Regions from separate parts of the Marinobacterium aestuariivivens genome, predicted to be linked through region 2. Evidence: predicted binding sites of a transcription regulator. Region 2 holds the regulator's gene; each other region holds the start of a gene.
The links. The regulator LexA, encoded in region 2, represses DNA repair genes until DNA is damaged. The targets are predictions, from matches to a motif close to TACTGTNTANNTANACAGTA.

Region 1 (7,604 bases), 3.2 Mb from region 2:
CGAAGCTGCGGGAGGTCGGAGATGAATGTACGGTTGCTGAAAATGGGGTTGTCGACCCTGCTGGGTTGGCGGCGTCAGGGGTACTTTATCCCCTACCGTTATGCCGACCAGATTGCCGAACGGACGCTGGCGTATCCGTCCCTGGAACGGTTGCTGGATCAGCACCGGGATGACTTTGCCCGGCTGTTGCATGCAGCCGAGGGCTTCCTGCCCCAGCTGCAATCCATTGTAGGCCTGAAGCCGCCGCATCCTCGCTGGGAGCAGAGCTGGTTTCCGCGCCTGGATGGCATTATCGCCTACGGTCTGACACGTATTCAGATGCCCGCGCGCATCATCGAGGTCGGTTCCGGCCATTCGACACGCTTCTTTTTCGTGCCTGCCGGGAAGAGGGGCTGGAGACGCAGCTGACCGCGATCGATCCGGCGCCCCGGGCCGACCTACAGGACCTGCCGATCCGGCTGCTGCGCCAGCCGCTGCAGCAGGTCGACTTGGCGCTGTTCGAAAAGCTGCAGGCGGGCGATATGCTGTTTATCGATTCCAGCCACTTGCTGCTGCCGGGCTCCGATGTCGACTGGCTGCTGAATCGGGTCTGGCCCTCGCTGGCCGAAGGCGTGCTGGTACACTTTCACGATATCCTGTTGCCGGACGACTACCCCGAGGCCTGGCGCTGGCGCGGTTACAACGAGCAGCAGGGCGTGGCGCCGCTGCTGAGCTGTGGCGCGGCCGAACCGGTCTGGTCGAGCCACTATGTCGTCAGCCGCATGGCGGAAGTGCTGGCCGCGAGCCCTCTGTCGCAGCTGCCGATGCCGGCCGAGGCGATCGAGACCAGTCTCTGGCTGCGCAAGGTCATCCCGGCGATCTGATCATGTGGGGGCCCACTCCGTGGGCGAATATCGTCACCCGTCACCCGTCACCCGTCTACTGACAACTGCTCCTGCGTTGCCAGCACACCCGCGGGGCGGCCACCCGCCACCCCTGGAGGTGACCCGTCATAGCGGCTCGAGATTGGCGTAGCCGAGCACCAGCCACTTGGCGCCTTCGTAATCGAAGTTCACCTGTACCCGGGCCTTGGCTCCGGTTCCTTCGTAATTCACCACGATGCCTTCGCCGAATTTGGCATGGCGCACGCGCTGACCCAGGCTGATATTGCTGGCCGGCACTTCGGCGCCGGCAAGGGATGCCGAGCCGCTGTTGAACAGGCCTTCGCCGCTGTTTGAGCGCGCGGTGAGGGGGCGGCGTACCTGGGCGTTGAGGCGCACCTCCTCGATCAGCTCGGTCGGCACCTCGTGGACGAAGCGCGAGGGGCGGTTATAGGTCTCCTGCCCGTGGAGACGGCGTGACTCGGCGTAGGTCAGGTAGAGTTTCTGCATCGCCCGGGTAATACCGACATAGCAGAGGCGGCGTTCCTCCTCGAGACGCCCCGGCTCCTCGATCGACATCTTGTGGGGGAACAGGCCTTCCTCCATGCCGGCGAGAAACACCAGCGGAAATTCCAGGCCCTTGGCCGAGTGCAGCGTCATCATCTGCACGCTGTCCTGGTAGTCGTCGGCCTGGGCTTCGCCGGCATCGAGGGCGGCCTGGTCGAGGAAGGCGGTCAGCGGCGTGCGGGCGACGGCTTCCTCGGTGTCGGCGTCTTCCTGCCAGCTACCGGCGAACTGTCGTGCTGCCGTGACCAGTTCCTCAAGGTTCTCGATGCGGGACTGCGCCTTTTCGCCCTTTTCCTTCTCGTGGTGCTGGATCAGGCCGGATGTCTGGATCACATGCTCGGTCTGTTCGTGCAGCGCGGTGCCGGCGGTGTCCGCATCCAGTGCCTCGATCAGCTCGAGGAAGCCGCGCAGCGCATTGGCGGCCCGTGCCGGCAATTCGCCCAGCTCGATGATCTCGCTGGCGGCCCGCCACATGCTGTGGCCCTCGGCACGGGCGCGCTCACGCACCAGCTCGATGGTGCGGGTGCCGATGCCGCGGGTCGGCACGTTGATCACGCGCTCCATGGCGGTGTCGTCGTGACGACTGGCGATCAGGCGCAGATAGGCCAGGGCGTTCTTGATCTCGAGACGGTCGTAGAAGCGCTGGCCGCCGTAGATGCGATAGGGGACGCCGGCGCGGATCAGCATCTCCTCGATGATGCGCGACTGGGCGTTGGAGCGGTACAGCACGGCGCTGTCGGCGCGCAGATTGCCTTCCTGCACCCACTGCTGGATGCGGTCGACGATGAACCGCGCCTCGTCCTGTTCATTGAAGGCGGCGTACAGCGACAGCGATTCCCCGTCGACACCTTCGGTCCAGAGCTGTTTGCCGAGGCGGCCCTGGTTGTTGCAGATCACCGCGTTGGCGGCCTGCAGGATGCTGTTGGTCGAACGGTAGTTCTGCTCCAGACGGATGGTCTCGGTGCCGGGGAAATGCTCCGGCAGGTTCTGGATATTTTCGATACGGGCGCCGCGCCAGCCGTAGATCGACTGGTCGTCGTCGCCGACCGCCATCAGCTTGCGCTCGTTGCCGCAAAGCAGCCGCAGCCAGGCGTACTGGATGGCGTTGGTGTCCTGGAATTCGTCGACCAGAAGGTAGCGGAAACGCTCCTGGTAGTGCTTCAGCAGGGCCGGTGAGCGGTCGCGCAACAGTTCCAGCGAACGCAGCAGCAGTTCGCCGAAGTCGATCATGCCGCCGCGTTCGCAGGCCTGCTCGTAGGCGATGTACAGGTTCAGCATGGTCTGCTGGAAGAGGTCGTGGGAGCGCTCGATATGGGCGCTGCGCAGGCCCTCGTCCTTCTGGGCGTTGATGTACCACTGGAATTGCCGCGCCGGCCAGCGCTGTTCGTCGAGGTTCATCTCCTTGGCCAGGCGCTTGATCAGACGGAGCTGGTCGTCGCTGTCCATGATCTGGAAATTGTCCGGCAGGCCGGCATCGCGCCAGTGCGCCCGCAGCAGCCGGTGCGCCAGGCCATGGAAGGTGCCGACCCACATGCCATGGGGGTTGAGCCCCAGCAGCTCCTCGATCCGGCCGCGCATTTCACGGGCGGCCTTGTTGGTGAAGGTTACCGCCATGATCGAATAGGGGGAGATGCCTTCGGCCTGGATCAGCCAGGCGATGCGGTGCACCAGCACCCGGGTCTTGCCGGAGCCGGCACCGGCCAGCACCAGCAGGTTCTGCATCGGCGCAGAGACGGCTTCGCGCTGGGCGTCGTTGAGGGAGTCGAGAATCGGGGTTACATCCATAGCGGCACAACGGACTCTGGTTGATCACGAGAACGGCAGGGCAGGGCCCGGCGTATCTGGCGAAGGTGAATGGCTGTATGGGCGTCCAGTATCTTAGCGCGATGCGGCGGCAGATTCATCCCGGATCTGCCGCCGTTCACCTCAGGACAGGCGGGAAGGATGGTCGATGCGGAACTGCAGGATGCGCTGCAGTTCGGCCGGGTCCTTGAGTTTCATCTCGCCGCTCTGACGGCCGGCCTGTTCCAGCCCGAGCCACGGAATCAGCCGCGAGAGCCAGAATCGCATCGCCGCCGTGCGGGTCAGCTGCGGCCAGGCCTGGTGCTCGTCGTCGGTGAACGGGCGCACTTCGTTGTAGGCACCGAGCAGAGCCGTTTCCCGGACAGGGTCGATCTGACCGTCCGCGGTGCAGCACCAGTCGTTGGCGACGATGGCCAGGTCGTAGAGCAGGAAGGCGGTGGCGGCATTGTAGACATCGAGGATGGCGCTCAGGCGGGTATCCTCGAACAGCGCGTTGTCGTGGAAGAGGTCGCCGTGGATCGCCCCCATCGGCAGCTCGAGCTCGGAATCGCACAGCGCGTCGAACAGGCGCACTTCGCCGAGCAGCAGTTCGGCCTCGTCGCCCGGCAGCAGCTGCGCGACGCGCTGGCTTTCGCGGCGCCACCAGAAAATGCCGCGGTGGGCCCTGCGCTTCATGTAGAAGTCCTGGCCCGCCAGGTGCAACCGGGCGAGGGCGGCGCCGATCTCGCTGCAGTGCGCGGCCGTCAGCTCCTGCTGGGCGACATGATGGCCGGCAAACCGGGGCAGCAGCAGCGCCGGGCGGCCCCTGAGCTGTTTCAACGCGATGCCGTCGCGATCCTTGAACGGCGCCGGCACCGGACAGCCGCGTTCGGCCAGCCAGCTGGTCAGCTCGACGAAATAGGGCATCTCGTCCATGCCGAACTCTTCGAACAGGGTCAGGACATACTGCTGCTCGACACCGCCAGGATCCTTCAGCGTGACAAAATAGTTGGTGTTTTCGATACCGCCTTCGATGCCCCTGTGGGTGACCAGCGTGCCGAGATCGAAGTCGGCCAGCAGGCGGTTGAGGTCCTGTGCAGTTACTTCTGTATATACAGCCACAATATTACCAGCTGAAAATGACCCATTTGGGGATCAGGAGGGAGGATTCTTCGAAGCGGTTGAACTCGCCGGTGCCTTCGACGGGCACCAGGTAGTAGGGCTTGCCGACCTTCGGCACCACCTTGACCTCTTTCAGCACGCCATTGACCCGGTATTCGTAGAAGGCCTTTTCGTCGTCGTGCCGGATGGTGATTTCCGGCCCCCGGAGCCCAGTTCCGGCAGTGTCTCGGCCTGTGCCGGCGGCAGGACCAGCAGGCTGGCCAGCAACAGCAGTTTCTTCATCATTATTCCGCACTCGTTGGTTTGGCTGCCGCTTATTTAATATGATTGTCAGCCCTGACACTATCCCCGGTCACGATAAACATGGCCCAGGTCACAACCAAGATGGACAAAATATGAGCGAGCAGCACCCATCCCTCATTCTAGTCGACGGCTCTTCCTATTTATACCGTGCCTTTTTCGCCTCGCAGCAGGCGGACCTGCGCACGTCGGAAGGCTTCCCGACCGGCGCGGTGCGGGTGGTGACCTCGATGCTGCGCAGCCTGATCAGGCAGCATCCGAAGAGCCCGGTGGTGGTGGTGTTCGATGCCAAGGGCAAGACCTTCCGGGACGAGCTGTTCGAGGCCTACAAGTCCCATCGCCCGCCGATGCCCGACGATCTGCGTCAGCAGGTCGAGCCGATCCACGAGATCATCCGCGCCATGGGGCTGCCGCTGCTGGTGGTGGACGGGGTCGAGGCGGACGATGTGATCGGGACCCTGGCCCGGGAGGCCAGCAGCAAGGGGCTCGATACCCTGATCTCGACCGGCGACAAGGATATGGCCCAGCTGGTGGACCGGCACGTCACCTTGATCAACACCATGAACGACAGCCGTCTCGACGAGGCCGGGGTGCAGGAGAAGTACGGCATACCCCCACATCTGGTGATCGACTTCCTGGCACTGATGGGGGACAAGGTCGACAACATTCCCGGGGTACCGGGCGTCGGCGAGAAGACAGCGCTGGCGCTGCTGCAGGGCATAGGCGGCATCGCCGACCTCTACGACAACCTCGACAGGATACCGGAGCTGGGCTTTCGCGGGGCCAAGTCGATGCCGAAGAAACTCGAGGAAAATCGCGAGATGGCGGAGCTCTCCTACCGCCTGGCCACCATCAAGACCGACGTCGAACTGGATCAGGGCGTAACCGATTTCGGCCTGCCGGCGCCGGACAATGACAAGCTGCTGGAGATGTTCAGGCGTTTCGAATTTCGCACCTGGGTGGCCGAGCTCGAACAGGGCGATGACGGCGAAACGGCGGCGCCCGGTGTCGCGGTGCCGGAGAATGTCGAGTACGAGACGCTGCTCGAGCAGGCCGATCTGGATCGCTGGGTCGCCGAGCTGGAAACGGCGGAGCTGTTCGCTTTCGACACCGAGACCACCAGTCTCGACTATATGCAGGCCGAGATCGTCGGGCTGTCGTTCGCGATCGAGCCGGGCAGGGCAGCCTATGTGCCGCTGGCCCACGATTATGTCGATGCACCGAAACAGCTCGATCGCGATGCGGTGCTGGCGCAGCTCAAACCGCTGCTGGAGGATCCGCAGCGGCCCAAGGTCGGACAGCATATCAAGTACGACATGAACGTGCTGGCGCGCTATGGCATCCGGCTGCAGGGCGTCGCCTTCGATACGATGCTCGAATCCTATGTGCTGAACTCGACCGCGACGCGCCACGATATGGACAGCCTGGCCGACTACTACCTCGGCGTGAAGACGGTTCATTTCGAGGACATCGCCGGCAAGGGCAAGAAGCAGCTGACCTTCAACCAGATAGACCTCGAGCAGGCCGCGCCCTATGCGGCGGAAGATGCCGACATCACGCTGCGTCTGCACCAGGTGCTGCACGAAAAGCTCAGCCGCGAAGCCGCGCTGCTGCAGGTGTTCGAGGAGATCGAACGGCCGTTGATCCCGGTATTGGCCCGGATCGAGCGCAACGGCGCCCTGGTCGACGCCAGCCTGCTGGGCAAGCAGAGCCGGGAACTGGCCGAGCGGCTGGTGGCGCTGGAGCGGGAAGCCTTCGAGCTGGCCGGCCGGCCGTTCAACCTCGGCTCGCCGAAGCAGCTCCAGGAGATCTTCTACGAGGAGCAGAAGCTGCCGGTGCTGAAAAAGACGCCGAAGGGCGCGCCGTCGACTGCCGAAGAGGTGCTGCAGGAGCTGGCGCTGGATTATCCGCTGCCGAAGCTGATCCTCGAGCACCGGGGCTGAGCAAGCTGAAGTCGACCTACACCGACAAGCTGCCGCTGATGATCAACCCGCAGACGGGCCGTATCCATACCTCCTACCATCAGGCCGTGACCGCAACCGGAAGGCTGTCGTCAACTGACCCGAACCTGCAGAACATCCCGGTGCGCAATGCCGAGGGGCGGCGCATTCGCCAGGCCTTCATCGCCCCCGACGGCTACCGTCTGGTGGCGGCGGACTACTCCCAGATCGAGCTGCGCATCATGGCTCATCTGTCCCAGGATCAGGGGTTGCTGAATGCCTTTTCCCAGGGCGAGGACATTCACCGGGCTACGGCTGCGGAGGTGTTCAAGGTCGCGCTCGACGACGTCACGACCGAGCAGCGCCGTAGCGCCAAGGCGATCAATTTCGGCCTGATCTACGGCATGTCGGCGTTCGGTCTGGGCAAGCAGCTGGGCATTGGCCGCAACGAGGCGCAGCGCTATATCGACCACTATTTCGAGACCTATCCGGGCGTGCAGCGCTACATGGACGACATCCGCGCGAAGGCACGCGAGCAGGGATATGTCGAAACCCTCTTCGGGCGTCGTCTCTACCTGCCGGAGATCAACTCCCGCAACGCCATGCGCCGTCAGGCAGCGGAGCGAACGGCGATCAACGCGCCGATGCAGGGCACCGCGGCCGATATCATCAAGCGGGCGATGGTACAGGTGGCCGACTGGCTCGAGACCTCCGGCTACGATGCCAAGATCATTCTGCAGGTACATGACGAACTGGTGTTCGAGGTGCGCGAAGACCTGGTCGACGACTTCGTCGCAGAGGCGAAAACGCGCATGGCGGCGGCGGCGAAGCTGGATGTGCCGCTGGTAGTCGATGCAGGTGTCGGCGTCCACTGGGACGAGGCGCACTGACCGGAGCGCCGGCGGCTCAGATCGCCGGCGCGATTTCCATGAACATGTAGCCGATGCCGTAATGCGTCACCAGACATCCGGTATCGATCGCCAACTGCTTGAACTTGCCGCGCAGGCGTGCGATCAGCACGTCGATGGTGCGG
Region 2 (7,604 bases):
GACTCCGTACATGTCGCTGCTGGCATAGACGCGAAAATACTCGGTATGCAGTACGGTCTGCACCCGCTCGCGCAGCGCCGCATCGTCGCTGGCGACCACGGTTGCAGTCAGTTGGCGCGCCGCGACCTCCTTGGCGAGGTTGGGACCGCTCAGCACCCCGATGGACGCCTGCGGCAGCTCGTCGCGCAGGATTTCACTCATCAGGCTGAAGGTGTCCGCTTCGATACCCTTGGTGGTGCTGATGATCATCTGGTGCGGGCGCAACCAGGCCTTGGCATCCCGGATTACCTTGCGGAAGGCGCCACTGGGGATCGCCACGAACACCAGATCGGCGCCGTCGAGAACCTGGCCCAGCCGGGTATCGGCCTCCAGGCCTTCCGCCAGCCGGTAGCCCGGAAGGTACTTGCTGTTCTCCCGGTGTTCGCGAATATTGCGCACCTGCGCCTCGTCACGCAGCCAGAGCCGGACCGGAAGCCCCTTCTCCGCCACCATATTGGCCAGCACGGTACCGAAACTGCCGCCGCCCAGTACCGCAACCTGCGTCTTGCCACTCATCGAACAAACTCCTTGCTTGCCTTCGGATCGCCGCCAGCCCCAATTGCGCGAACCGCCCTCACCGGCGCGTACCGCATTGGACCCCGTGCGGCGATCGTCGTTGCCTCAGCGGCGCCGATCCAGGCTGTCGAGCAGCCAGTCGACACCACGAAACAGCGCCAGCACCAGACCGAACCCCACGACTGCCAGCGCCAGAAACAGCAGCAGCTGCAGCAGGTCTGCGGTTCGCTGATAGCCGACCACGCCGATCACTGCGAAAAACAGACTGACCAGCGTGGCCGCTATGCGGCTGATGCGGCGGGTACCGTGCGGGTCCGTCGCGCTCATCGAGACTCCGACGACTCTCCGGCCCGGCGCTCCTGCTCCTCGGCAGAAGCCGCCTCATCCGCCGCTTTTCCGGACGCGTCCGCTGCAGACTCTTCGGTTACCGGGGGCTGCTCCGCTTCCGGGGCCGCTTCGGCCTCGGCCGGTGGCTGCGGTTCGGTTCCGGTTTCGGTTTCGTGCCCGGCAGGCGCCGGGGTTTCAGACTGCGCCTTCACGGCGGCTTCAGTCGCTTCTGCAGCCTCTTCTGCGGCGTCGGCACCGGCCGCCTCGCCAGCCGGTTCAGCTGCCGCCTCGGGCTTCGCGGGCGCGTCCTTGACCTCCGGAACCTCCTTGAGCAGCTCGGCATCAGGATGCACGCACTCGAGCTTGACACCGGTTTCGGTCTCGATTTCCGGGATCAGGAAGGAGTCGTTCTCGCAGGCGAAGCAGACCGACTCGCCACTGGCGCCGGCACGGCCGGTACGCCCGATACGATGGACGTAATCGTCCGGTTCTTCCGGCAGCTGATAGTTGATCACGTGGGTCACGCCGTCGATATGGATGCCGCGACCGGCAACATCCGTCGCCACCAGCACCTGGATTTTGCCGCTGCGGAAGTCCTCGAGCGTGCGCAGCCTTTTGTTCTGCGGAATTTCGCCGGACATCAGCGCCGCCTTCAGGCCGTCCTTCTGCAGACGTTCCGCAAGCGCGCGGGTCTCGTGGCGGCGGTTGCCGAACACGATGACCTTCTCGATGTTGTTGACGCGGATATAGTTGCGCAGCAGCCGGTACTTCTGCTTGCTGGACACCAGAAACACGGTCTGACTGACATTGTCCGTGGTCTTGCGCTCGGACTCGATTTCGACCCGGACCGGGTCGACGGTCCACTGCTTCGCCAGATTCATGATGTCGTCGGAGAAGGTGGCGCTGTACAGCAGCGTCTGACGGTCCTCGCCCTTGCGCGGCGTCTGGCGGATAATGGTGCGCACGTCCGGTATGAACCCCATGCTGAGCATGCGATCGGCTTCATCCAGCACCAGCACCTCGACATTGTAGAGGTCGACCTCCTTGGACCGGACGAAATCGATCAGCCGGCCCGGCGTTGCCACCAGGATGTCGACCGGCCGCTCGCGCAGCTGCGCCCGCTGCTTGTCATAATCCATGCCGCCGACCAGTGCGACGACACCGATATCGGCATACTTGCCCAGCCCCTCGGCATCGGCGGCGATCTGCAGCGCGAGCTCGCGGGTGGGCGCGACGATCAGCGCCCGCGGCTCGCCCAGCTTGCGCTCCTCGCCAAGCGGGTAGTCCAGCAGGTCGGTGATGATCCCGGTCAGGAAGGCCGCGGTCTTGCCGGTACCGGTCTGGGCCTTGCCGATGATGTCCTTGCCGGCCAGGGCAGGCTCGATGGTCGCGGCCTGGATCGGCGTGCAGTACTGGAAGCCCTGATCCTGAATCGCGCGCAGGATGGCGTCGGGCAGATTGAAGTCGTGAAAGCGGCGCTTGCCTTCCACCACCGGCACCACGAAATCGGCGGGTGACCATTTCGCTGTTGCCGTATCCCGGCGCCGCCGGGAGGATCCGCCACGCTTGCGGGAGGAACCGCGCGACGGGCGTCTGCGCTTGTTGCTTTTGTCTTCGTTGCTCAAAGTTAAACCTTAAAATCCTGTTAGTTCAGTTTACGCCTGAAGGGTGGCAAGGCATCCAGCAACTGCCGGCCATAGCGCCTCGTCACCACCCGGCGATCGAGCAGTATCACGGTTCCGCTGTCCTGCTCCGTTCTCAGCAACCGCCCCACCGCCTGGGTCAGGCGCATAGAGGCCATCGGCACCGACCAGTCGATGAAGGCGTTGCCGCCGCGCTGTTCGATCCATTCCGCCATTGTCGCGTCGACCGGATCGTCCGGTACGCTGAATGGCAATTTGGTGACGATAACCTCGGTCAGGTAGCCGCCTGGCAAATCAACACCTTCGGCAAAGGATGCCAGGCCGAAAATGATGCTTGGCGCTCCGCGGTCGACGGCCGCCCGGTGCTGCTGGAGTATTTCGTTCTTCGAGTACTGGCCCTGCGACAGCACCGTATTCTTAATGGATTCGCTCAACTGTTCAAGCACGCCGCGCATCTGCCGCCAGGAACTGAACAGTACCAGAGTTGCGGTTGCCGATGACAGCCGTCGCTCGAGAAAATCCGCGACCTCCCGGGTATGGGCATCGGGGTCCGACGGGTCGGCCGCCAGCGGCGGCACCCAGAGTTCGGCGCTACGCTGATGGTCGAACGGGCTCTGCAGCCTTTCACAGGGCGTGTCGGGCGCCAGACCCAGGTCTGCCAGCAGGCGGTCGAACTGGCCGAGCGCGGTCAGAGTCGCCGAGGTGACGACCGCACCGTAGCAGTGCTCCCACAGGTGCTCCGAGAGGGTGTCGGCGGCCGATACCGGGCTCGAGCGGCATTCGTAATCGAGCCCGTCGGCCGTTTCGACCATGTTGATCCAGCGCGCCGTGGGCGAGCTGCCGGCCGGGTCTTCCTGACGATAGGAGCGCGCCAGCCAGTGAATCGACTGCATCCTCGCCAGCATCATGCCCATCTGCGGATACCAGCGCTCGGCCGGTGTCTTGTCGATCTCCGGTATGCCGCCGTCGATCGCCTCCTTCAGCAGATCGACGATCTGCTCGAATTTCTGCGCCGCCTTGGCGGCGGTCATCGCGATATCGCCGGACTCGATCCGCAGCACCTCCGGCAGCTGGCCGCCCGGAAACCGGAACCGCTCCGCCTTCGGGCTGCCGTCCTCGTTCAACAGCAGTGCCCGCAGGTGCGCTGCAGCCCCTCGAGGCACTGCTGCAGGTCGGCGAAGGGCCGGTCGAGCTGACCGACGTAGGTATTGAGCACCGAATGGTCGCCGCACTCGCCGCGCATCCGCTCGAGCTGGCGCCCGACACCCGCAAGCCAGCGGCCACTGGCCCCGACCCGCATGCTGTAGGCGAAATGACCGATCGCCTTGGCCGCCAGGTGGTGTCCTTCGTCGAAGACATAAATACTGTCGGCGGGGTCCGGCAGTATGGCGCCGCCGCCGAGGGCGAGATCGGCCATCACCAGATCGTGGTTGGCGATCACCACCTCGACCTGATCGAGGGATTCGCGGGCCCGGTAGAAAGGACAGGCGCTGAAGTTCGCACAGCGCCGGTTGCTGCATTGCAAATGGTCGCTGGTGAGCGGGTACCAGAGACTTTCCTCGAGTTCCTGCCTGAGGTTGTCGCGGTCGCCATCCCAGCGGCCGGCGGCGAATTCGTTGAGCAGATCCCGGTACAGCTCGACGGACGCCTCGTCGAGCTTGTGCGCCAGTTCGTCCTCGTACAGGGCCATCTGCCCCATCGACTCCTGGCTGTCGAGCAGCCGTTCGACCTTGTTGATGCACAGATAACGGCCCCGCCCCTTCGCAAGACTGAACTTGACCGGCAGTTGGGCATGGAGGGAGATGTCCGGCAGGTCCTTCATCACCAGCTGTTCCTGCAACGCCACCGTCGCGGTGGACAGGATCAGCTTCTTGCCCGCTGCCCGCGCGATCGGAATCGTCGCCAGCAGGTAGGCCAGGGTCTTGCCCGTCCCGGTGCCGGCCTCGACCAGGCAGACATGCGGGCCCGACTGGCGAACAGCCGAGGCATCGGCCTCGATATTGCCCAGTACCCGGGCGATATGGGCCACCATCTGCCGCTGGCCATGGCGCGGTTTCAGGCCCTTGGCGGCGAGAAAATCGCGATAAGCCTGCTGAATCTCTTGTTTGAGTGCCTCGGTTAGCACGGCAGCATCCGGTTCCGCTGAAGGGGGCACCGGATTCTAGCAAAACACTGGATATATCAACAGAATTTGCTTTACCCGTTTCCGTTACTGTATATACTTACACCTACTGTATAAACAAACAGGTTCCGATCATGAAACTGACCCGGCGACAAACGGAAGTGCTCGACTGCATCAAGCACCATATCGAAACCACCGGTTACCCTCCGACCCGTGCCGATATCGCCCGCGAACTGGGCTTTCGTTCCGCCAATGCGGCCGAGGAGCACCTCAAGGCACTGGCGAAAAAGGGCGCGATCGAAATCATCAAGGGCACGTCCCGCGGCATCCGCCTGCCGGAAGCCGGGCAGGAAGCCGCCAACGAAGGTCTGCCGATCGTCGGCCAGGTCGCTGCCGGTTCGCCGATCCTCGCGCAGCAGCACATCGAGGACCACTGCACCATTTCCTCCGACTTCTTCCACCCCAAGGCCGACTATCTGCTGCGGGTCCGGGGCCAGAGCATGCGCAACATCGGCATCATGGACGGCGATCTGCTGGCGGTGCATCAGTGCCAGGAAGCCCGCAACGGCCAGATCGTGGTGGCGCGCATCGAGGATGAGGTCACGGTCAAGCGCTTCAAGCGGGAAGGCAACAAGGTCTACCTTATGGCCGAAAACGAAGAGTTCGAACCCATCGTGGTCGACCTGCGGGAGCAGGAGCTGTCCATCGAGGGCCTGGGAGTCGGCGTCATCCGCCGCACGGGAGAATCGCTATGATCCAGCCAACCACCCTCAAGCGCCGCCATGCCGCATCGTCCCGCATGACGCGAAGCGCCGGCAATGCCGTCAGCGCCCCCCGGACCTGCAGCTTCGACGGAAAGCTGACGGAAATCATCACCCACGATACCGATATCGCCAGCATGCCGATGCTGATGCCGCTGCTGGCGCAGCTAAGCCGGGACGATCGCTGGTTCGCCTGGATAGCGCCACCGGCACGACTGCCCAAGGCCCTGCTCACCGAGGCCGGCATCGACCTGAACAAGGTGATCCTGCTGCATCCTGATGCCGAACACAGCGTGCTGGACCTGGCACGCCGCGCACTGAGTGCCGGCACCTGCCATGCGGTCATTTCCTGGCCCGGCTATCTTTCGGAGCCGCAGTTGAAAACCCTCGAGCAGGCTGCGCAGTCCGGCGCCAGCCACGGCATTCTGATACGCGGCCGCCAGCACGCCTGAGCCTCCGCAACCGTAGCTCGGATGGAACTCGGAACGACCGCAACCCAACATTCTTCGAGCCAACCGACACCAATCGATCTGCAACGCGATCGATATGACGGGTTACGCGATGCATGAGCCGCGAAAGCGACGTTAAGCTCCCGCCAATGCATCGCTTCACCCATCCTCCGCTACCACTCCTCCATGCCGGCGCGCAGGCGCTCCACCAGCCGGGCGAATTCGTCGAACCAGCGCTGGCATTCTGCCTGGACGTCTCTGTCCACGGCGTGACTGGGGTTGACCTGGCGCACCTGGATCTCGGAACGACTGTGCTCAGGCGTCGATGCATCGCGGCGGTCACTGGCCTGCCAGCAGGCGCGATAGGCCAGCTGCATCCGGTGCAGCCAGCTCCCGCTGTCCTGCTCCAGGGCGCTCAGCTCGTTGCGCTCAGGCGACTCCTGGCCGGACTGCTCCAGCAACCGCTCGAGATCCTCGAAGCCGTTGATCCGCTCGACCTCCAGTCGATAGCGTTCGGCAATTTCGCGCAGGAACGCCTGATAGCCCGATGCCAGATGAAAGAGCACGGACTCCTGAAAAGATTCGACCAGCGCATGCTTGCTCCAGCCGCTCGAGGCCTGGGCCAGCTCCAGCTGATGCAGGTGCAGGCGGGCAAAGTTCAGCTTCTGGCTGGTACGGGCAACATAGATACTCATCCCAACTCCCCTGACGGTAAAACCCCCGCCCGGCAGGCGGTCTCCATAGCAGAGACCCCGCCGGGCGCAGTGCGTTCAGCACCTTACTTGGTCTTTTTGGCCTTGTCTTCGACAACCCAGCGCCCGTTGTCGTAATAGGCGCGCCAGCCGGTGGCCTTGCCGTCGGCCTCGGTCATCACATATTGCTCCTTGGTCTTGCGACTGTACCGCACCTGGGCCGGATTGCCCTCGCTGTCCGCGACTGGCGCCGAGAACAGAAAACTGTATTTCGGGTCGATCTCGTCGCGGTGCGGCAGCAGTTCGCTGACCTTGGGCGGCCGGGTTTCGCGGTTCTTGGGAAACTGGCTGGCGGCCAGAAACAGGCCGCTGGCGCCATCGCGCAGAACGTAGGTATCCTCGACCTTCTCGCACTGCAGCTCCGGCATCGGCACCGGCTCCATCTTGGGCGGCGCCGGCTCGCCGCTTTTCAGCAGTTTGCGGGTATTCTTGCATTCGCTGTTGGTGCAGCCGAAGTACTTGCCGAAACGCCCGGTCTTGAGCTGCATCTCGGCGCCGCACTTGTCGCACTCGATGGTCGGCCCCTCGTAGCCCTTGAGGCGGTAACTGCCCTTCTCCACCTCGAAGCCGTCACAATCCGGGTTGTTGCCGCAGACATGCAGCTTGCGCGACTGGTCGACAAGGTAGGAATCCATCGCCGCGCCGCACTTCTGGCAACGATGCTTCTTGCGCAACAGCCGGGACTCGGCTTCGTCGTCATCATCCTCGCTGACGACCTCGTCCCCCGGTACCAGATTGATGGTCGCCTTGCAGCGCTCCTTCGGCGGCAACGAATAGCCCGAGCAGCCAAGAAAGACACCGGTGCTCGCCGTACGGATCATCATCGGCCGGCCGCAGTCGGGACAGGGAATATCGGTGGCGGTCGGGGTGTTGGGCCTCATGCCGTCATCGGGATTCTGGGATTCCTGCAGCTTGAGCACAAAATCGGCGTAGAAGTCGTTCAGGACCTGTTTCCACTCCTTGTCGCCGCTGGCGATATCATCCAGCGCCTCCTC
Region 3 (7,604 bases), 1.5 Mb from region 2:
GACAACGAAGCCGAAGCGGCTGCTTTCGCCTGCGCGCTGAACGCCACCCGGGAGGAGTTGAACGCCATCAGCGCGCGACTGGCGGGGGAGCTGCCCGACGACGAGCTCGCGCTGTTCGACGTTTACGTCAAACTGCTTGAAAGCGACAGCCTGACTGCCGACACCCTGCAGCGCATTCAGGCCGGCAACTGGGCACCCGGCGCCTGGCGCGACACCATTGCCGACCACGCCCGGGTCTTCGAAAACATGGACGACCATTATCTGCGTGCCCGCGCAGAGGATATCCGCGATCTCGGCGACCGTGTCCTGACCCATATGCAAGCCCGCAGCCCTGCCCCGAGGCAATACCCCAAACACTGCATCCTGATGGGCGAGACGGTGGGCATAACCGATATTGCCGCCGTGCCCTTCGATCGCCTCTGCGGCATCGTCAGCCAGCATGGCTCGACCCTGTCCCATACCGCCGTGATGGCACGGGCGATGGGCATCCCGGCGGTCACGAGCCTGGCCGCCCTGCCCTGGGGCGGCTCGACGGTCGCGCCGCCGTGATCGACGGCAACCGGGGACGCATCCATATTCGCCCCTCGCGCAGCGTGCTCCGGGCCTACCGGCAACGCCTGGGCGATGAGCGGGATCTGAGCGCCCGACTACAGGCATTGCATGCGCTGCCGGCCATAACGCGGGACGCAGTCCGCATACCTCTGCACGTCAATATCGGCCTGGTCGACGAGCTTCCGTTCGCCCAGGCCAGCGGCGGCGAGGGCATCGGCCTGTTCCGCACGGAGTTTCCCTTCCTGATACGCGAATCCCTGCCGGTTGAGGAGGAGCAGTACCCGCTCTATCGCCGGGTGCTGGAGGCCTTTGCGCCGAAACCGGTGACGATGCGCACCCTCGATGTGGGCGGCGACAAGATCCTGTCCTACCTCCCGGTCGAGGAGGAAAACCCGTCGCTCGGGTGCCGGGGCATCCGCTTTACGCTGGACCATCCGGAAATATTTCTGATGCAGCTGCGCGCCCTGCTGCGGGCCAACGCGGGGCTGAACAACCTGCAGCTGCTGTTTCCGATGATCAGCAAGGTCGGCGAGGTCGACGAGGCCCTCGGCTTGCTGGCCCGCGCCCATCGCGAGCTGCTGGAAGAAGGTGTGGCGACGGCAAAGGCGCGGGTCGGCGTGATGATCGAGGTGCCCTCTGCGGTCTACCTGGCCGAAGCCCTGGCACGGCGCGTGGATTTCCTCTCGATCGGCACCAACGACCTGACCCAGTACCTGCTCGCCGTCGACCGCAACAATGCCGAGGTGGCGACGCCGTACGACAGCCTGCACCCCGCCGTGATCAATGCCGTTCGCCAGGTGATCGAAGGCGCACACCGGCAACGCACGCCCGTCAGTGTCTGCGGCGAGATGGCCGGCGATCCGGCGTCGGCGCTGCTGCTGCTGGGCATGGACGCCGACTCCCTGAGCATGAATCCGACCAGTCTGGCGCGCATCAAGTGGGTCATCCGCAGCTTCACGCAGCGCCGGGCGAGGAACTGCTCGATGAAGCGCTGACCATGGAGGATGGATTCGACGTCCAGGAATTGCTCGATGGCGCCCTGGAAGAAGCCGGCCTCGGCGTCCTGGTCCGGTCCCGGTGACGGCACACGGACATCTCGACAGGAGCGCCCGGTCTGGCCGCAGACAATTCAATCCGGGACTGGCGCAGCCGCCATGCTTTGGTCTTCACTTGGAGACAGTCAGGAATCCCCGGACTCGAACCCGAACAGGAGCCCCCGCCATGCCCATCAGCACCCCGTCCGACCCGGTGCCGGCGACCGATACCTGGACGACACAGCCGGGCCTGTCGCCCGGCACGCCGGTGTTCGTCGGCGAACGCAAGCTCGACCAGGCGCGGATTCAGATTCTGGACTACACCCGGGCCCGGCTCGACGAATACAACGACGTGAACTCCGACGACTGCCGGCGGCTGCGCGCAAGCGACAGCGTTACCTGGGTCAATGTCGGCGGTCTGCACGATGTCGGCCTGATCACCGAAATCGCCTCGGTCTTCGAACTGCACCCGCTGACGCTGGAGGATATCGTCAACAGCACCCAGCGCCCCAAGGTGGAGGAATACGACGACTATCTGTTCATCGCCCTGAAAATGCTGCGCTACAATGCCGAGCGCAATGCCGTAGAGATCGAGCATATCAGCCTGATCCTGGGTCAGGGGTTCGTGCTGACCTTTCTCGAGGACGGGGGCGACGTTTTCGATGCGGTGCGCAGACGCATCCGGCTGAAAAAAGGTCGCATCCGCGGACAGGGTCCCGACTATCTCTGTTACGCCCTGGCCGATGCTGTGGTGGATCACTATTTTCTCGCGCTGGAGCAGTTCGGCGACTATATCGAAAGCCTCGACGAAGCGATCCTCGACTCGCCGCAAACCTCGCATATCCAGGAGATACACCGCCTCAAACGCGACGCTATCCGGGTGCGAAAGGCGGTCTGGCCGCTGCGCGAAGAGATCGGCTTTCTCGACAAGAGCGACTCGCCGCTGATCGCACCGGAAACCGGTATCTACATGCGCGACCTTTACGATCATATCGTCCAGACCATCGAGATGGTCGAGGGCTACCGCGATATTCTCGCGAGCCTCCACGATACCTCGCTGTCGACCGTCAGCCAGCGTCTCAACGAGGTGATGAAACTGCTGACAATGATCGCCACCATCTTCATACCGCTGACCTTCATTGTCGGCGTCTACGGCATGAACTTCCGCCACATGCCGGAACTGGAATGGTCCTGGGGCTACTTTCTGATTTGGGGCCTGATGATCCTGATCGCCCTCGGCATGGTGATCCAGTTCAAGCGCCGGGGATGGTGGTGACGACCGCACCTGTGCAATGGCGCGGCCGGATCAGTCTCCGCTCTGCTGGAATATCGCCCGGGCCCGCTCGGCAATCTGCGCTTCGGTCAGATCCTCCTTGTGGGTCGAGACGAACCAGACATGACCGAACGGATCCTTGAGGGCACCGAGACGGTCGCCGTAGAACTGATCCTGTACCGGCCGCAGGACCGTCGCACCGGCCGCCACCGCCTGCTCGAAGCGCGCGTCCACGTCCTCGACGTAGAGGTGCAGCCCGAAACTCGAGCCGCCCAGGCTCGCCGGGCTCTGGAAGCCGGATTCGGGGCACTCGTCAGCCAGCATGATACAGCTGTCGCCGATGACGATCTCGGCGTGGCCGACGCCGCCGTCCGGGGTATTCATGCGAAAACGCTCGGTGGCGCCGAAGGCCCGCTTGTAGAAATCGATCGCCTCCCCCGCCCCCTTGATCGCCAGATAAGGGGTCGCCGTGTGAAAGCCTTCGGGTATCGGTTTAACGCTCATGACACTCGCTCCTCTGGTTGATTGCTCTCTGGGCACAGCACAGCTTAGTCACGATATCTATCATTAGAGTGATGCTAGGGCAATCGCACTATCACGAGGCGATGACAAGATCGTCAGGGTCGACCACATCAGCCTCGGAGAGCCCGGTGCCGGTACGAAAACTGCTTAATTCCGGCATTTGCAGAAACCGTTGCCATGCTGCCGAACCCCAAGCCTTTCTTCGAATCCCTCCCCGATCCGCGCCGGACCACGCAAAACAAGCTGCATGGGCTGTCGGACATCCTCAGTATCGCCCTTTGTGCAATACTCTCCGGCATGGATGACTGGGAAGGCAGAGGACCCGTCAAGGGCAAGAATCGGACATGCAGCGCAGAATCCGGCCCTCATCCGGCGCTTCGCCCTGAACCTCCTGCGCCAGGCCAGGGGCTCCAAACCCGGGGTCAAGAATAAGCGGCTGCGTGCTGCCTATGACGACGCCTTCCGGGCCTCGGTGCTGCAGCTGACGCCGCGAGTGCACTGAGGGTTCTCGCCGCCGGCATGCCTGGCCATTGTCGGGTAGCGAACCGGGTTCGGTGCGTCTGTCGGTTGGCACCGCGCTGTCGAGGGGTGGGGGTACCGCTTCAGGGCGACCGTCTGCCGCCAGGGAGGGCGGCAGCCGAGCGGTCAGGGACGACGTAAAGCGTGTCGCCCGGAAACGGTACCGCCCGCCCGGACTGGCACTCACAGTCGTCAGGTAGTGCGATTGCCCTGAGAGTGATGCTCGCCCCAATGCATAATTATACTGTATATTTAAACAGTACTTAATTCCAGGGGTACCGGGATGTCGAAACCGCTCAAGGGCCGCGGCGCCCTCTCCAATCCGGCCAACCGTTTCGCGCCGACCCGCAGCGACCTCGAGCCCGTCGACGACGGCGAGGTGCCGGCGCGCATCGCCACCGTCCAGATAGAGGAGCGGCCGAAGACGATCATCAGCCGCAACCAGTCGCCGGACGTCCCCTTCGAGCAGTCGATCAATCCCTATCGCGGCTGCGAGCACGGCTGCATCTACTGTTTCGCCCGTCCGAGCCATGCCTACTGGGATCTGTCGCCGGGGCTCGATTTCGAGACCCATATCATCTGCAAGGAAGGCGCGGCCGAGCGGCTGGAGCAGGAGCTGCGTGCGAAGCACTATCGCTGCAGGCCGATCACCCTCGGCGCCAACACAGATCCCTACCAGCCGCTGGAGCAGCAGCGGCGCATCACCCGCGAGCTGCTCGAAGTACTGGTCCGCTTCCGCCATCCGTTTTCGATCATCACCAAGGGCGCACTGATCACCCGCGACCTCGACATCCTCGCGGAGATGGCGCAGCAGCAGCTCTGCTCGGTGATGATCAGCATGACCACCCTGGACCCGGAACTGAAGCGCACCCTGGAGCCGCGCGCTGCAGGCCCGCGCACCCGCCTCGATGCGATCCACCAACTCTCCGCCGCCGGGGTGCCGGTCGGCGTGCTGGTCGCGCCGCTGATTCCGATGATCAACGACCGCGAACTGGAGTCCATCCTCGAAGCCAGTGCCGCGGCCGGTGCCCGCTCGGCGGGCTTCGTCTTCCTGCGTCTGCCCCGTGAGGTAAAGGACCTGTTCCGCGAATGGCTCGACTGCCACTACCCGGAGCGGGCCGAACATGTGATGAGCCTGATCCGCCAGAGCCGCAACGGTCGCGAGAACGACAGCCGTTTCGGCAACCGCATGCGCGGCGAAGGCGTCTTCGCCGAAATGATCGCCCAGCGCTTTCGCGTCGCCCTCAAACGCCATGGCCTGCAGCCCCGGCTCGGTATCGAACTGCGCACCGACCTGTTCGAGGTGCCGCCGCAGGCCGGGGATCAGCTGTCGCTGCTTTAGGTGCGGCGATACGCGTGACGACTAGTCCTTGGTTTGCTCTTCAAACCGCTTGATCTGCGCTTCGGCTTCGTCTTTCGATACGCCGTAAGCCTCCTGGATCCTGCCCGCCAGCTCGTCACGCTTGCCGGCAATCTCATCGAGGTGATCGTCGGTGAGCTTGCCCCACTGTGCTTTCACCTTGCCCTTGAACTGCTTCCAGTTGCCTTCAATGATATCCCAGTTCATGTCGTACGCCTCCTGTTCCGGATCTCAGGGGAGAAATCGCCAATCGATGTCTCCATTTACAGCTACCCAAGCCTAATCGGATGACCGCCCCACGTCGGTACGCTGACGCACACCCGGGAGGCTATATTCCGACGCCGTCGGGGCAGGATCCGATATCAGGACCGGCACGCCGCTACGCTCTCCTCGGTGGACCCCGCTTGTGGCGTTTTGTGCGCCGGCGTACAGACCCGCGCCTTTCAGACGGTTAGCCTTGTGATGACATCCGGAGTTCCATCCAATGGCTCCAGGCTGCCGCTGCGCAGGAAGTTGTGCGGCGAAGAACCGGTTGCGACATGAAGGCGCGCAATGGACTTATCCATCAGCCGGCGTATGAACAGGATCCCAACCCGGGAGGAGTTTTGACATGTACAGCATACAACGCCATGTTCTCGCGCTCATACTCATGACGGCCACCCTCGTCGCAATGGGGGTGATGAATCAGGCCAGGGCGGCAACCGCCGAGGATTTGGACAGGGATTCGCTGCAGGCCCTGCAGACCCTTTATCAGACAGAACCCGTTGCGGAAAAACTTTCGCAGTCGGCCAAGGGCATACTCGTTTTTCCAAATATCGTTAAGGCCGGCCTGGTATTCGGCGGCAGCTATGGCGAAGGCGTCTTGTTCAAGGGTTCGACCGTTGCCGATTATTACAACTCCATTACCGGGTCCTGGGGCCTGCAATTTGGTGCCCAGTCCTATGGATATGCCGTTTTTCTGATGACAGACGAGGCCGTTCGCTATCTCGAAGAGTCGAACGGCTGGGAACTCGGTGTCGGTCCAACCGTCGTCCTGGTTGACGAAGGTGTCGCCAGGAACCTCTCGACATCCACGCTGAAGCATGACGCCTATGCGTTTATTTTCAGCCAGCAGGGATTGATGGCTGGCATCAGCATCGAGGGTACCAAAATTTCCCGAATCAACCGCTGAACCCGAAACGGACAGACGCGACCGGCGCCTGTCCCGATTCGCCGGCAGCCCGCTACAGCCGAGTGAGTTTTAACCCGGAGGGTTAATAGATGAAGCACATCTGTCCGTACCCGAAGATGCGGTCGCGCTGCCGGAGACCCCATGATGCTAAAGGAGAATCCTCGTGCCCCTGATTAATCTGGTCATCGTCCTGATCGTGGTTGGCGTGCTGCTCTGGCTCGTCAACGCCTACATACCCATGGACCGAAAAATCAAGAATATCCTGAATATCGTAGTCGTCATCGTCGTGGTGCTATGGCTGCTGCAGGTTTTCGGCGTGCTGGGGTCCCTGGACAGCATACGTATCGGCAACTGACGGGCGGGTGATTTCTGAATCCCCGACTATTCGAAGGCTTTAAGTGCGACAACGCACCGACGCGGTACCTTGTATCTGCGATGTTATACACCTCGCTGGTTTGCAATGTCGCATACTACGAGCATCCCTCAGAAGGTAGTTATAATGGACACGAACCGTAAAGAACAAGGCGGCACGGCTCCAAAAAAACGCGAGGATCAGCCGCGCCCACAGGAAAAACAACAGGCGGGCGCTCAACAGCAACAGCATCGCAAAGATACAGCGGAGTCCAATGCAAGGGCACAGCAGCCCCCAAAGGATTTGATACCGAGCCCAAGACAGAGCCACAGCAAACACCCCGCAGTCAAGATTCCAAGCCCGGCAAGGGAAAATAAAAACCAGGCCGGTGTAACACAATGCGCCAGATGCGCCTCCTTGAATAAATAGAACCAACGAATCTATTGAATAAACGGGATTGACGAAAACAGACCCGTTTTCTTAACCCGGCAGGGACGCCGGTTGTTTGCTGTTTACAGCAAACGTCACCGTTTCACGGCCAGGCTGGATCACGGAAACGTTGCCATTGAATCTTTCAAACTCTGCCGGCGACAGCCCCCATTAAAACCATGGTGCCGACTCGGATCCTAAAACCTCAGGAGACGATCAAGCACCGCTGTGTCATCCAGGGTCGACGGAACAAATACAGGCTCTTTGTTCGGCAACGTACAGAACCTGCTGGTCATGCGCTGTAGGTTGGGTCCATCGGGGAGCAATACATTGTGTTCCCATGGCAGGGAATGAGTAATACCGCCTGAACGTCCCACCTCTTTGGAAGTCAT
Region 4 (7,604 bases), 3.9 Mb from region 2:
TCAGTTGGCCGAGCAGTCGGGACTGTTCGACCTCGATGGTATTACGGCTACCCTGAACAGTTTCGGCGAGCAGTGCCGGGCGCTCGAGGCACGGCTGAAGGAGCAACCGCCCGGACCGCCCGCCAGGGACGGCTGAACGATCGACCCGAGGGTCATCAGCATGAATCTGCAGCCAGACTGTTTTCGCATTCTTGTCGTGGACGACACCCCGAGGAACATCCAGTTGATCGGTACCCTGCTGAAGCAGGAAGGCTACCAGATCAACGTAGCCGGCAACGGCCGGCAGGCCCTGGACATTGTCGCGCACAGCGCTCCCGACCTGATTTTGCTGGATGTGATGATGCCGGAGCTCGACGGCTTCGAAACCTGCCGCCGGCTCAAGCAGGATGCCGCCACCCGGGATATCCCGATCATCTTTCTGACCGCCCGTAGCGAAGCGGACGATATCGTCCACGGCTTCGAGCTCGGAGCCGTGGACTATGTCGCCAAGCCGTTCAACCCGCCGGAACTGCTGTCCCGCGTCCATACCCACCTGGCGTTGAAAGCGGCGCGGGAAAAGCTGCAGGAACTGTCGTTGAAACTGTCGAAATACCTGCCCCCGCAGGTCTACGAATCGATCTTTTCCGGCAAGACCGAGGCCAGGATAGAGTCCTATTCGCGCGACCTGACCGTGCTGTTCTCCGATATCGCCGGCTTCACCGAAAGAACCGAGAAGGCGGCCCCCGCGAGCTGACCCGCTGGCTCAACAACTACCTCAATGAAATGGCCGCGATCTGTGCCCGCCACGGCGGCACCCTGGACAAATTCGTCGGCGACTCGGTGATCGTCTTCTTCGGCGACCCCGACTCCCGTGGGATCCAAGAAGATGCCGTCGCCTGCGCCCGCATGGCGGTGGAGATGCAGCAGCGCGCACATGAGCTCGGCGTCGATATCCGTATCGGCATCAGTTCCGGCGAATGCACCGTCGGCAACTTCGGCAGCGAGGACCGCATGGAATACACCATCATCGGCAAGGTGGTGAATGCCGCCGCGCGACTGGAGCAGAACTCCGAACCCGGCCGGATCCTGATATCCGACACCACCTGGGAGCGCATCAGGGAGCATATCCGCTGCGAGCCCCGCGGCGGCATCCAGGTCAAGGGCATCGACACGCCGCTGGTGACCTACTGGATCAGCGAGCCTTTAAGGAGCGATGCCGCAGGCCGATAGCGGCTTCTCACCGCCAGGACCTCCGGCCGGCGCCACGCGCACCGGAACAACGTCAGTCAAGGCGCTACGCGCCATGCCTGGCGCACCAAGAAAAAAGGCTCCCGAAGGAGCCCTTTGGAGGGAAGGGGAAATAGAGCCAGAAGCCACTAGCTTCATGCTGCAAGTCGGCGACGCTTCCCACTTGCAGCTGGGGGCCTGTGGCTTGCCGCTTAAAACTGCAGCTCTTCGTTCTCGCTGTTGGCCTTGTCTTCGGCAGAGGCTTTCGGTGCAGGCTTCTGCAACAGCTTTTCGCGGATCGCGGTTTCGATCTCGGTGGCGATTTCCGGGTGCTCTTCGAGGTATTTGGCGGCGTTGGCCTTGCCCTGGCCGATCTTGTCGCCCTTGTAGGCGTACCAGGCGCCCGCCTTGTCCACCAGCCCCTGCTGCACGCCGAGATCGATCACCTCGCCCATGCGGTAGATGCCCTGGCCGTAGAGGATCTGGAATTCCGCCTGCTTGAACGGCGGCGATACCTTGTTCTTGACGACCTTGACGCGGGTTTCGTTGCCCACCACTTCATCGCCCTGCTTCACCGCACCGATGCGACGGATATCGAGGCGCACCGAGGCATAGAACTTGAGCGCGTTACCGCCGGTGGTGGTTTCCGGGCTGCCGAACATGACGCCGATCTTCATGCGGATCTGGTTGATGAAGATCATCAGGCAGTTGGTGTTCTTGACGTTGCCGGTCAGCTTGCGCAGCGCCTGGGACATCAGGCGCGCCTGCAGGCCAACGTGGGAATCGCCCATCTCGCCTTCGATTTCGGCCTTTGGCGTCAGTGCCGCGACGGAGTCGACGACAATCACGTCGACGGCACCGGAGCGTACCAGCATGTCGGCGATTTCAAGGGCCTGTTCACCGGTATCCGGCTGCGAAACCAGCAGCGAATCCACATCGACGCCGAGCTTCTCGGCATAGATCGGATCCAGCGCGTGCTCGGCATCGACGAAGGCGCAGGTCTTGCCCTGGCGCTGAGCCTCGGCGATCGCCTGCAGGGTCAGGGTGGTCTTGCCGGAGGATTCCGGGCCATAGATCTCGACGATACGGCCGTACGGCAGACCGCCTATGCCCAGTGCGATATCCAGCCCGAGCGAACCGGTGGAGACGGCCGGGATCGCCTCGCGCGGATGATCGCCCATGCGCATGACGGCACCCTTGCCGAACTGGCGTTCAATCTGACCAAGCGCTGCGTCCAGCGCCTTCTTTCTGTTCGCGTCCATAATCAACCCTTCCACCGGATCAAACACTGAGTACTGTATGTTTGGACAGTATTATTCCAGATCGCTTCCGGAATGCAACCTCTTTGTTTAGTTCACAGCGAAGACTTCTGTCACCTGTCACCTGTCACCTGTCACCTGGCAGTCGAGGATGCCCTGTAGCGCGATCTCCACCGCCTGACGCCGCACCGCTTCGCGATCCCCGTCCAGCAGATGACACTCGGCACGGGTCGGCTGCCCCTTGCAGGCCCAGCCGAACCAGACAGTCCCCACCGGCTTGTCTGCGCTGCCGCCGCCGGGCCCGGCGATTCCGCTGATCGAGACCGCCACCTGTGCATCACTGCAGCGTACAGCCCCCTCGGCCATTGCCCTCACCACCTCTTCACTGACTGCGCCCTCGCGCTCGATCAGATCGGCCGGTACACCCAGCATCCGCACCTTGGCGCCATTCGAATAGGTCACGAATCCGCAATCGAACCAGTTCGAACTGCCGGCAAGCGCCGTCAGCTCCCGCGCCACCCAGCCCCCGGTACAGGACTCGGCCGTCGCCAGCATCCAGCCCCGCGCCTGCATTGTCTCCGCTATCTGTTGCACCCGTTGCTGCATCGTTACCTCCAGTGTTGATCGCGTGTCGGACCACCGTCTCAGGACAGGTCCTCGTCAAGGCCCTCGAGCAGCTTGCCGAGCAGCGTACTCAGCATTTCCTGCTCCTTTCGGCTGAGCGGCGACAGTACCCGCGCTTCGTTCTCGACATGCAGCGGCACGACCCGGTCGGTCAGCTCCAGCCCCTTGTCGGTCAAGGTCACCAGGGTTCCGCGCCTGTCCCCGGGGTTGGGGGCTCGCGAGATCAGGCCCGCTTTTTCCAGCCGGTCCAGGCGGTTGGTCATGCCTCCCGAGGATATCAGCAGGGCCTCGAACAGTTGAGTCGGTGCCAGCGCGTAGGGGGCACCGGCCCGACGCAGCGTCGCCAGCACGTCGAACTCCCCTGATGCAGCCCCTGACGCTGAAAGAAGGGATCCAGGTGGCCGCGCGAGATCAGCCGCGTGGCCTTGCCCAGACGACCGATCACCTCCATCGGCAGAAGATCCAGTCCCGGCATCTCTCGACGCCACTGGTCGATAGCCAGCTCTACTTTAGTCATTGTCACCAAACTGTCTTGATAGTAAGATAAATTTATCTCGATACAAAGATACTTTAAATCGAGACACTATTCCTACAGCAGGAGAACGATAATGGCCAACACCACAGCGCCGCGCAAGGGGCAGGTCTCGCCAGACCGGACCTCGCCGGACAGGACCGCACTGCAGGCCTTCGCCTGCCTGCTGATCGTCGGCAGCCTGCTGGCCCTCTCGCTGATCATTGCAAAACTTGCCGACGAAGCCGGCGCCCCGAGACTGGGCTTCCTGACCCTCTCGATCGCCGGTGCAGGCCTGGTACTGCTGGGTATCAACCGGCTGCAGGGGAAGACGATACAGCTGAGCCGGCGCCGGCTGGAATACGCCCTGCTGGCAGGGGCGCTGTTCGCCGTGCCCAATGCGCTCGGCTTTCTGGCGATCCGGCATGTCGGCGCGGGATTCGTTGCCATCGCCTTCGCCTTTCCGGTCCTCGTCACCTGGGGTCTCGCACTGCTGCTGAAGATGGAAAGACTCAGGTTCACCCGCCTGGTCGGTGTTCTGCTGGGTCTGTCGGGCGGCCTGGTGCTCGCCATCGCCAAGGCGTCCGGCATGACCGAAGGCGGCTACTGGGTAGCGCTCATCGCGCTCATTCCACTGATCGTCGCCGCGGGCAACATCTATCGCACGCTGCGCTGGCCAGCCCGGACATCGCCGGTACTGCTGGCGGCGCTGATGATGCTCGGCGGCGCGATCTCGCTGCTGCCGTTCGCGCTGGCCCTCGAATCCCCGCCCAACAGCGGCAACAGCGATCAGCTCTGGTTGCTGCTGGCCGAAATCGCCGTCTTCGCCGTGCTCTACCTTTTTACTTCGTGCTGCAAAAGCTCGCGGGACCGGTGTACCTGAGTCAGATCGGCACCGTCGCGGCGGTTGTCGGCACCCTCGTTGCCGTACTGCTGCTGGGTGAAGCGCCACCGCCCCACCTTGGGCTGGTCGTCACCCTGGTCGCACTGGGCACTATTTTCTTCCAACGCGGTGCCGCCACCGCTTCCAGCGACAGCAAGGCGCCTTCCCGCTGAGCCGGACTGTCCTCACCACACTGCAGGAGTCACTGAACCATGAACATCGTCGAAGCACTCAACTGGCGCTATGCCGCCAAGCGCATGAACGGCAGCAAAGTGCCACAGGAAAAGATCGACCGCATTCTCGAAGCCGCCCGTCTGGCCCCCTCCTCCTACGGTCTGCAGGCCTATTCCGTACTGGTGATCGAAGATAGCGCTCTGCGCGAAAAGATCAGGCTGCTCGCCTACAACCAGCCCCAGATCACCGAGTGCTCGCATCTGCTGGTGTTCGCCGCCTGGGAAAACGTCAACGAGGGGCATGTCGACGACTTTATCCGGATGACAGCCAGGGAACGTGGTCTGAATGCCGCGGATCTCGACGGCTACCGGCAGGCGATCAACGGAACGGTGAACGGCTTTGCCAGCGCCGAAGAGCAGTTCCACTGGGCCGCCAAGCAGGCCTATATCTCACTGGGCACCGCTCTTACGGCTGCCGCCGCCGAACAGATCGACGCCTCGCCGATGGAGGGGTTCAACGCCGCCGGCCTCGACAAGCTGCTGAGTCTGCGTGAGCAGGGTATGCGCTCGGCCGTGCTGCTGGCGCTGGGTTACCGCGACCACGAAACCGACCGCCAGGCTGCAATGAAGAAAGTCCGCTGGCCGAAGGACAGGATGTTCATACATCTTTGATGCGACAAGATACCCCATATCCGCAGGGGGTACCTGCATAGAGAGGATGCTGCCATAGAGAGGATGCTGCAGGGGCACTGAATCAGCGCCCCTTGCCCCGGGATTCTAACCGGTGCACGTCCCGTCGATCTGCCCGAGAACTCTGGCTTTCAATCATTATCGATAGCGCCACTTCCGCCGGGTCTCCGGCGGGACAGACGCCTGGGCCGGGCAGGTCAGGTACTCTTGTCCGCCAGAACATCGCCTCCCGCCGAAGCAGCGGTTCCCCCGAGCTGACGCTTGATCTCGGCCTCGATCTCGGCCTCTATCCTGGCCCTTTCTTCCGCAGGCAGTTGACGTAGCGTCTCTTCCGTCAGACCTCGCTCCTTGAGCATCACGAAACGTATGCGCTCGGCCGGACTCATGCCGAGCAGCTCCAGAAGCTGTTCACGGGCGCTCTGGGTGTCGCCGCTTGCCGCCGGCTTATCAGGCATGGCCTTTTCGGCCTCTTTTGCGCTTTGCCTTGCTGCCTGCGCGATCTGCTCGGCAAGCACCCTGTCGAAACCGGACGCCTGCTCGCGGCTTTCACGCCGCGCCGCCGATGCGCTCGCCGCGCCTGTATCGATAAAGCCCACCTGTTTGACAACCAATTTTCTGCCTCCGTTGGATATGAACCGGAATCACCATGCCCGAATCGGGGCAACTCAGATTACACCGACCCAGAGGCCGGCCTCGACCAGCTCGTGAACGAGCTCCCGGGACTCACGCGCAACCGTCCGTGTGGCCTGGGTCAGCGTATGCTGGGTCGACATGCTCATCACCAGCGAGCGGCTCAGTTGCGCCGGCGCGATGCGCCTGACGAACAGCTGCCCCTGCTCGACTTCACGCTTGACCGACATGTAGGGGAGCACGGTCAAGCCGATCGAGGCCTCGACCAGATCCTTGATCGCCAGATAGGAGTCGACCTCGAAATTGATATTGAGGGCAACATTCAGCTGCATCGCCACCCGCTCGACAAGCACTCTCAGACCGTGCCGCGAGCTGGGCAGGATCAACGGAACGTCGGCGATCTCCTTGAACTCGAGATCTCGATCCGGGCCGTCAAAACGGCGGGACGAGACCAGGCACAGGCTCTCGTCCACCAGCTCCTCGCAGATGATCTGGGAGGTGCGGGACGTCCTGTAAAAGAGTGCCAGATCGACGCGTCCCGTTGCCAGCCACTCATTGACGTCACCACTGAAGGCCTCGACGATCTGCAGCGACACGTTCGGGTACTTTTCCTTGACCCTGAGCACCAGGGGTGCTGCCAGAAACTGACTTTCCGTGGGTGGCAGGCCGACCCGGACCTTTCCCGACACGATGCCCTTGAATCCGCGGATTTCTTCGCTCAGATCCTCCATTTCCTCGATGATCGCACGGGCGCGCTCCAGAAAGACCTTGCCGGCATCGGTAAGCTCGACACCTCGGCCGGTACGAGTGAACAACGCCAGCCCCACCTCCTCTTCAAGGTTTCTCAGCTGTCGACTGATGGCCGGCTGGGCAACTGAAAGCAGCACCGCCGCCCGGGACATGCTGCCCGCCTGCGCAAGCTCGACAAAATACCTCAGCTGCCTGAACTCCATCACCACACTCCCCGGGATCGAGACTTCATGAATTATAAATACTCTTCAGATTATCGCCCCATAAGATTTTATTTAAAAGCGCAATTAATGTATTAACCTGGCGTGCAAACAGGCCCCCACCTATTTGCACATTATGTACAGGACGTACTGTATGCCGCGTACGCATGGATGCGCATGAGCGGCCACGCCACGGAAACGGGCGCAGGTGCGCGAACATGCTGGTTTCCGTGGCGTTCGCATGGGCTTGCGGCCAATGATGAAGCGTTCCTGCTTCATGTATTAAACCGCAGGGTTAATAAGAACCAAGAACATAAACATTCATAATAAAATCAAAACATAAAGCCCCGGTATTCCAAAGCAGCATAGCTGATAAAACCCAAAGAGGGCCTTAAGATTTTCATGCTTGATGTAAGATCGCCAAATGGATAGGCCATCACCGAGCAATCAAGAAGACGGGGAAACGATGCGTCCGAAATCACGAATTCATTACGAATTGTCGCACCAGCGAGATTTGCCACCTGGTCCCGATGGGAAAAACCTCATCGTTCATATTGTCGTTAATATAGAGCACTGGAAATTCGACAGCCCGATTCCGCGCAAACTGCTGACCGCCCCACACGGCGTCGAAAAGGTTCCGGACGTGCCTAATTATTCCTGGGCCGAATATGGCATGCG

Region 1: uvrD (DNA helicase II) is a predicted target of LexA. The motif match lies at 3,284-3,303, and genes of this name have one in related genera.
Region 3: ACFQDL_RS20265 (PA0069 family radical SAM protein) is a predicted target of LexA. The motif match lies at 4,143-4,162, and genes of this name have one in related genera.
Region 4: recA (recombinase RecA) is a predicted target of LexA. The motif match lies at 2,500-2,519, and genes of this name have one in related genera.

What each region holds. Positions count from the first base shown of each region.
Region 1 covers NZ_JBHSWE010000001.1:2,243,707-2,251,310, forward strand. The annotation lists gene ACFQDL_RS11665 (hypothetical protein) at 22-408, shown strand; gene ACFQDL_RS11670 (class I SAM-dependent methyltransferase) at 414-863, shown strand; gene uvrD (DNA helicase II) at 990-3,212, opposite strand; gene ACFQDL_RS11680 (homoserine kinase) at 3,354-4,331, opposite strand; gene ACFQDL_RS11685 (DUF2782 domain-containing protein) at 4,336-4,524, opposite strand; gene ACFQDL_RS11690 (hypothetical protein) at 4,464-4,616, opposite strand; partial or broken gene polA (DNA polymerase I) at 4,727-7,461, shown strand; gene ACFQDL_RS11700 (response regulator transcription factor) at 7,478-7,604, opposite strand, start outside.
Region 2 covers NZ_JBHSWE010000001.1:5,399,417-5,407,020, forward strand. The annotation lists gene ACFQDL_RS28320 (NAD(P)H-dependent glycerol-3-phosphate dehydrogenase) at 1-555, opposite strand, end outside; gene ACFQDL_RS28325 (hypothetical protein) at 661-882, opposite strand; gene rhlB (ATP-dependent RNA helicase RhlB) at 879-2,507, opposite strand; gene ACFQDL_RS28335 (helicase C-terminal domain-containing protein) at 2,528-3,649, opposite strand; gene ACFQDL_RS28340 (DEAD/DEAH box helicase) at 3,646-4,650, opposite strand; gene lexA (transcriptional repressor LexA) at 4,782-5,402, shown strand; gene ACFQDL_RS28350 (cell division inhibitor SulA) at 5,399-5,860, shown strand; gene ACFQDL_RS28355 (DUF6586 family protein) at 6,031-6,552, opposite strand; gene topA (type I DNA topoisomerase) at 6,636-7,604, opposite strand, start outside.
Region 3 covers NZ_JBHSWE010000001.1:3,874,762-3,882,365, reverse strand. The annotation lists gene ACFQDL_RS20295 (phosphoenolpyruvate-utilizing N-terminal domain-containing protein) at 1-549, shown strand, start outside; gene ACFQDL_RS20290 (phosphoenolpyruvate--protein phosphotransferase) at 546-1,547, shown strand; gene corA (magnesium/cobalt transporter CorA) at 1,774-2,862, shown strand; gene ACFQDL_RS20280 (VOC family protein) at 2,893-3,363, opposite strand; partial or broken gene ACFQDL_RS33015 (hypothetical protein) at 3,559-3,642, shown strand; partial or broken gene ACFQDL_RS20270 (hypothetical protein) at 3,695-3,883, shown strand; gene ACFQDL_RS20265 (PA0069 family radical SAM protein) at 4,184-5,242, shown strand; gene ACFQDL_RS20260 (CsbD family protein) at 5,264-5,467, opposite strand; gene ACFQDL_RS20255 (lipid-binding SYLF domain-containing protein) at 5,871-6,431, shown strand; gene ACFQDL_RS20250 (Thivi_2564 family membrane protein) at 6,595-6,786, shown strand; gene ACFQDL_RS20245 (hypothetical protein) at 6,931-7,212, shown strand.
Region 4 covers NZ_JBHSWE010000001.1:1,452,235-1,459,838, forward strand. The annotation lists gene ACFQDL_RS07615 (response regulator) at 1-136, shown strand, start outside; gene ACFQDL_RS07620 (response regulator) at 161-733, shown strand; gene ACFQDL_RS07625 (adenylate/guanylate cyclase domain-containing protein) at 763-1,209, shown strand; gene recA (recombinase RecA) at 1,419-2,468, opposite strand; gene ACFQDL_RS07635 (CinA family protein) at 2,586-3,071, opposite strand; gene ACFQDL_RS07640 (MarR family winged helix-turn-helix transcriptional regulator) at 3,110-3,439, opposite strand; gene ACFQDL_RS07645 (hypothetical protein) at 3,367-3,606, opposite strand; gene ACFQDL_RS07650 (EamA/RhaT family transporter) at 3,698-4,483, shown strand; gene ACFQDL_RS07655 (hypothetical protein) at 4,474-4,656, shown strand; gene ACFQDL_RS07660 (NAD(P)H-dependent oxidoreductase) at 4,696-5,328, shown strand; gene ACFQDL_RS07665 (hypothetical protein) at 5,544-5,942, opposite strand; gene ACFQDL_RS07670 (LysR family transcriptional regulator) at 6,012-6,929, opposite strand; gene ACFQDL_RS07675 (hypothetical protein) at 7,259-7,447, opposite strand; gene ACFQDL_RS07680 (polysaccharide deacetylase family protein) at 7,570-7,604, shown strand, end outside.